One region of the Lysinibacillus sp. DFXJR4 genome, then DNA from elsewhere that is predicted to be linked to it. Evidence: riboswitches for the same ligand, from Rfam matches in the RefSeq annotation. Region 1 holds a riboswitch; the other holds the start of a gene.
What was found. Region 1 has a riboswitch for cobalamin ahead of AC2CGN_RS11665 (ABC transporter substrate-binding protein). Riboswitches for the same ligand answer to the same signal wherever they lie in the genome.

Region 1 (3,505 bases):
TAAATGACGGTGGTCTGAGCCCCAAATCATCCTTGTCATATGCGGTACGACTAATCCAACGAATCCAATTGTTCCCGAAACAGCCACTGCTGCTCCTGTCAGCATGGATCCACCAACTAAAATTAAATACTTACTTCGTTTCACGTTAACACCTAAGTGCTTTGCTCGTTCCTCCCCATATAACAGCACATTTAATTCCCTTCTTTGTGTCCATAGCATCAATGAACCTACAATAACAAATGGGATAATCATTTGCACAAAAGGCCAGCCTCGCATTGATACAGAACCAAGTAGCCACCCCATCACTTGCCGCAGCTCCTCGCCTGATAGGGCAATCATTAGAGAAATAAGTGAGCCTAAAAATGAACTAAAGATGACTCCTGTTAAAATTAACGTTTCCATTTTCAGAGAACGATCTACTACTCTTGCAAAGCTCATGACTGCTACCATTGTTAATACTGCCCCAAGCATACTAAAGGTTGGCAATGTATAGAGACCAACTACCGGAATTGAAAGACCAAAGAATATCGTCATTACTGCACCAACTGATGCACCAGAAGAAACACCCAATGTATAGGGATCTGCTAAAGGATTTTTTAGCAGGCCCTGGAAGGCAGCTCCTGCAATGGCCAGTGAAGCTCCCACAAGCCCTGCTAGGAGAACTCGCGGCAGACGTATTTTCCAAAAAATATTGGCAGCCGTTTCATCAACTGTTTTATTCCACAATACTTCTAGCGGAATATGAACAGAGCCTATAGCTACGCCACACCAGATGCCAATGATAAGAAGTGTAATGGCTGTTACATAGGCTGTGACTATTTTACTCACTTAAACGCCTCTGGGTAGATCGCTTTCGCTAACTCTTCAAGACCCTCTCCTAAACGTGGTCCTTGACGACTTGTTGTATTCTCATCTACCTGAACAATGGCTTTATTTTTTACTGCATTAATTGTGTCAAAGCCAGCACGCTGTGGTAGCTTTGTTAAAATATCAGGTACATAATGATATGTCACCACGATGACATCTGGATTTTTTGCAATAATTTGTTCGGAACTGATTTCATACCAATCTGCTGTATCTGCTGCAACATTTTCGGCATGAATCATATTTAGCATTTCATTCATAAATGTATCTTTACCAGCTGTAAATATATGTGGCTCATCAGATGCTTCTACAAAAACTTTCTTTGGCTTTACATCCTCAAGTTTTGCAAGAACCTCTTCTACTTTTGTCTTCATATCTTTAATTATTTTCTTGGCCTCAGGTAATTTCCCAGTTGCACGACCTAGCTGTTCAATTGTTGTGTAAATTTCATTAAAGTCCTTCGCATTTGTTACCACAAAAACCTTTAAACCGGCAGATTCAAGCTGTTCAATGGCCCCTGCAGAAAATGTCATACTCGAAGCATGAGCAAACACGATATCTGGTTGTAAGGCAATAATTTGCTCAATATTATATTCCATACCACCAACTTTTTGTTTTTCAGTTGCCTCTGCAGGATAATCATCATTATCGGTAACACCCACTATTTCATTGTTTAAGCCAAGAGCAAATAAAATCTCTGTATTACTTGGAATAAGAGAAACTATTTTTTCAGGAGGTGACTCCAGCGTAATCTCCTTGCCAACAGCATCTGTTATCGTCATAGGGAATGTTGCTTTGTCTACTTGTGTTGTTTCTTGCTGCTCAGAAGATGCTGGCTTTTCATTTTTTGCTCCTTCTCCACAGGCAGCAAGTAAGCCAATTGCTAAAAATGCGGAAAGTCCTAATTTCCAAAATTTCTTCATATGAATCCTCCTAGTATATAAATGCGTAAATTTTTACAAATTATTTTGCTGATAGATTAGTAATCGACGAACTTTATAAGTTTATCGCTCATTTTTTCAAATTTATCGACATCTTTCATACAAAACAAATACCCCTCATCCAAAGTGAGGGGTAATAATGCACAAAAATACGCAAAATCCACCACCCTATCCTCGTAGGTTGTAACGTGTCTCTATAAAGGCAGGTCTCCTGGCTCGTGCTCCATACGTTTTTTCAAGCCTTCCCGAAAAACTTTCAGTGGCGTACATTGAAAAAAACTAGCACATACAGTGGCGGGACCGCATCGGAATATCACCGATTTCCCTTTTCACTTTACATAAGTAAAGAACCTTTATAATATTCAGTTGATTTTATTATACATGAAAACAAAAAAAGTCGCCTACCATCTAGACGACTTCTCCTTTAATCAATTATGCCTCGGCATAATTGCGTTCGGAATCGGCTTTGTGCTTACACAAAGAACTCCTTTTCGATTCCGTGACATCCGCCGGAGGCTTTGGGCCAACACGATGTTGGTCACTCAGGCGTTTTCACAGGATGTGAAGATCTTAGCCTGAGTTCCTCTATTTCAGCGGGTGTTTGGATACCCTCTGAAAAGTAGCTTAAATTCGCATTCATCTCACCACCTATAGAGGTGGGAAACTTCTGCTGAAAGAAGTTAAAGAATATCTGCAAAATATTGAACTGTTTTCATCGGTGCCCCTAGTTCTCTTAATGCCCATGTATGCTCTAAATATATATCTGCCAGCTTTTCATATTTACCACCGAATCTGTGAGCCCATTCCACAGCTACAACGCTTTCATACATATGCGCCATTTTTTCTGCTACCGCTTTTGCCTCAAAAGTTTTCATTGCTTCATCCAAAGAGCTAAACGTATGCAATGTCGATTTCAATTGTACTAATTGTTCCACTACTAATTGGCTTAGAGTGCTGTTAGCTACCTTAGCTAAGCGTTCCTCCATAATACGTACAAACAACTTATGAGCTTGGAACTTATCTACTAAACGAATCAGCTCTAATGCCAGTATATTGGCAGTTCCTTCCCACACCGTAAGCACCTGTGCATCTCTTAGTAAGCGAGGTGTCACAAAGTCTTCAATATAGCCATTTCCACCATGTAATTCAATCGCTTCACTTGCATATTTCACCGCTTGCTCGGCTGTTTCCTTTTTCATAATGGCTATATTTAAACGATTCATCATCATATCCTCATGATTGCCCTGACCACTTGTCACTTTATCATATAGCTGAATAAGATCAAAAACTGTTGCTACTTCCACATGAAGCTTTGCCGCAAATTTTCCTAGTGTATCCTGAATCATTGGATATTGCGTTAAAGGCTTACCAAAGGCAGAACGATTTGTCACATAATGCTTTGCCTCTAAAAAGCCACGTCGCATAATACCTAAAGAAGCTACGGCATTGCAAATTCTTGATAGATTAAGTGCCTCTAGCATATAATAAATTCCTTTATTCGGCTCACCTACAATATAGGCAAGTGCACCTTCAAATTCTACCTCACCAGAGGGAACTGCCTTCACACCAAGCTTATCCTTTAAGCGACGAATACGAAGGTTATTCACAGTACCATCCTCCGCTCGCCACGGAACTGCAAATAATGTCAGCCCTTTAGAGCCGGCAGAAGCCCCTTGGAGTCGCGCCAGTACCATTGCTAC
Region 2 (3,505 bases), on a different contig from region 1:
TATTTTACCAATACACAAATCGATACCCTTTTAAAGGCTTTTTCCAATGCTGATATTTATTTAGTAAATACGCGTGTACCACGTTCTTGGGAGGGGAAAGTCAATCAAGCATTGCAACAGAAAGCACAGGAATATGAAAATATTACTTTAATTGATTGGCATGCAACTGCAATTAACCATCCTGAGTTTTTCGCTCCAGACGGCGTACATTTAGAGCAAAAGGGGATTGCTTCTTTAACAAATCTAATTCAACAAGCTATAGATGCGATTCATTGATTCGTATAAAAATCATAAATAGCCGGCAACATTTTAAATGAGATAACTTTTTTACAAATATTTAAGTATGGTTGAAACCTTTTTAATGGTTGCCCGTATTACTAGTATACATTTTTAATGAATTGCACTTAAAAAGGAGAAAAACATTTTTGAACTATTGAACAAAACAATTACTTTTTGTCATGTACTTAATTACGATTGCTGATGCATACTACTCAACATTACTGATTGAACCAAAAGCGCCCCCACAGCATCAGACGATTAAAGCATCTGCAATGACAACCATTCAAGTACGGTAGCAAACCTTATAAAAAGAAACAAACAGCAAAAAGCCTGAAGACTTCTATACTTCAGCCTATCAAGCAATTGCTGCAGAGTACTAAGAATACAAAAGAAAAAATTTATAAAGCTAAGATGGATAGATTAAGTGAAAGACACAGCTATATACGGGACTCACCGCTTATTATTTATCACAATCACCGTATACGTTGCTGAAAACAGATGAAACAAAAAGCTGCCATTAACTGTGCAGCTTTTTGTTTTGCTTAATATTTAAATGGATAAACCCTTTTTGGATATGATTTGCCCGCTCACTCTCTATTATACGATTTATATTATCTATCTATTTGTGTTATCATTTTGCTTTTTAATAGGCATAGTAATATTGATACTAGACGTTTACTTCCTCTTTTAAAGCTTACTACTTCTATAAAGCATAATTCTTTTTGTTAAACTATTTTGAAAAATAGAAATATATGCTAGAATTAACATTAAGTGAATAACAATTGCAGTATAAAGGTGCTCTTTTAAGAGCTTAATAGGGAATTCGGTTTAAAGCCGAAGCTGTTTCCGCAACTGTAAGTGTAGATGACTACAGAAAATACCACTGTCGAACAAGGAAAAATGCCTTCAGTAGATGGGAAGGTTCTGAATAGGATACACGAGCCAGGAGACCTGCCTTTATTCCATCGTATTAACTCTCTTCGGAAGCTAGGAGAACTTACGGCAAATAGACGGACAGGCAAACTACGTTTTTGCGCCTTTTTTCTGTTTTCCATTAGATGCTTCCCCATTTTGGAGAAGCATCTTTTTATTTTCGAGTTAATTGCAAAAACATTCACGAAATAATAAAAATAGGAGGTTTTACAAATGGTTCGTTTCAAAAAATGGTGGCATTTAGTGTTAGTCCTACTTTTAGCATTTTCGCTCGTAACACCATCAGCCAGTGCAGCAGTATTACAGCCTGTAAGTCAAGAAGCACAATCAGCAGATTTTGATGTTCAGTTATCAGTAAAAGGTTTATGCGGTACTGGTTCATGCCATGAAATTTTAGAAGGAACAACAGTAAATGTTCAAGAAGGGACAACTGCACTAGAGCTTGTAGAGCAAGTATTAGATGCCGAGGGTATTCCTTATGTAGTAGTTTCTACTCAATATGGTCCATATCTTCAATCAATTGATGGACTTGCGGCAGGCAGTTTAAATGGTTGGGATGGCTGGGTCTACACTGTAAATGGATATAGCCCCAATTTTGGATTAGCTGAATATCAATTACAGGCTGATGATGTCGTTCATATTTATTACACTACATGGGCTAAATTAGAAACAGCAAGTGTAATTGCAGTAAATGATAACAATCCATCCGTTACGGTAAATTTAACTGGTGATTTATTTACGACACCAAACGGCTCTAATTTAGCAAACTGGACAATTAACACAGGGACAACAGCATTAACAGCTCAGTCAGTTACTATGAATGCAAACCAACAAGTTGTTATTACATTTGCAGGTCAAGCACAAGCAGGTACTATTACCATTACAGCCTCTGCTAATGCTTTATTCGGTAGTTCAGCAAGTGAGCCACTTGAAGTAAAAGTACAATAGCTAGATAAATGGATACTGACAAGATGAATTAATTCAGCTTGTCAGTATTTAATTATTTATAAAGGAAGTGAGTGTTTATATGACTATATGGAAAAAGCAGCTACATATAGCAGTTATTTTTATTTTAATCGTATCGCTATTTTCTCCAGTCACTGCAATTAAGGCACAGCATTTTGAAGGGGATTTACTCGATCCTACTCCAAACATCAATGATATTGAACCCGATGATTCAGAAGAGCAGGATAATGCTACAAAGTCTAAGAATGAAATAGATGTAGAGGATTTAACAGAACAGGAAAAAGCACCGCATACAGATGAAGAAGCTGAATTAGATGATCTTATACCATTAGAAGATGCAGCGGAACTAGCTCCATTAGTAGAGAATGCGCCCGTTGCAATTAGCGATATTCAGCTAAACACTGAGGAACCTTTACTATTATTAGTAGGAGAAACATTTCAACTTACTGCCACTAACGCAACAACAGATGATAGTGCCACAGTTACATGGTCTTCAAGCAACTCTGGAATTGCAACAGTTGACACAAATGGGAGCGTAATAGCTCAGGCAATTGGAGAGACAGTCATTACCGCCCAATTAGATGGTGGATCTAAAACAGTTATTGTATATGTTATTTCACCCGAAGCACGGAAGGCAATAGATTTTATTATCGCCCTACCTACAATCGAAAGAGCCGATGAAGCAACCTATCAGCTATTACAGCAAGCACGAGTACTAGATAGTAAAGTAAAAGCTCCGGCTCGTACTCTTTTAATCTCCGATAATAAACTACCTTATTTTTTTCAGTTACTAGAAAAAGAAATTGCCTATTTTAGATATTATATGCAAGATCCTAGCAACGCTTTACCTGCACCTGAAGATATAAACTTTTTAAGTGATGAATTGGATATGAAGTTAGATGCAGTTCGTGAAAGATATAATTCCCTGATTAAAACATCTGGTTATCGAGATCTAAAAAAAATAACAGATCCAGCAGATATACTAGTATTTAATCAAGAACTTGCAGCAAGACAAGTTAAATATGTATTTCTTGTTATCGATGCGCTTCCTAAATTAGAAGATTTAACAATTGATTTAGCCATAAAAGAGCAACTCGATCATGCAAGAAAAAAATATGCTGCTATACCAACAGCAGAACAAAAAAAAGTAGCCAATAAGGAAGACCTTTTTGCAAAAGAAGTTCGATATGTTGAACTGTTAATTGATGCTATTGATATAAATAGCCCATTAGCAGAAGAACAATTAAAAACTGCAAAAGACGCTTTGAAAAAGTTAGCTAATCCAAACAATATACCTGGTGCCTCCAAAGGAGTATCAAACTATAAC

Region 2: linked by a shared signal. The riboswitch ahead of AC2CGN_RS09020 (DUF4430 domain-containing protein) and the one ahead of AC2CGN_RS11665 (ABC transporter substrate-binding protein) in region 1 are both predicted to bind cobalamin.

What each region holds. Positions count from the first base shown of each region.
Region 1 is NZ_JBXUNW010000004.1:45,758-49,262, forward strand. Features, by position in the region: gene AC2CGN_RS11660 (FecCD family ABC transporter permease) at 1-828, opposite strand, end outside; gene AC2CGN_RS11665 (ABC transporter substrate-binding protein) at 825-1,787, opposite strand; cobalamin riboswitch at 1,990-2,175, opposite strand; gene AC2CGN_RS11670 (acyl-CoA dehydrogenase family protein) at 2,486-3,505, opposite strand, start outside.
Region 2 is NZ_JBXUNW010000002.1:198,680-202,184, forward strand. Features, by position in the region: gene AC2CGN_RS09015 (acyltransferase family protein) at 1-276, shown strand, start outside; cobalamin riboswitch at 1,056-1,252, shown strand; gene AC2CGN_RS09020 (DUF4430 domain-containing protein) at 1,426-2,160, shown strand; gene AC2CGN_RS09025 (S-layer homology domain-containing protein) at 2,240-3,505, shown strand, end outside.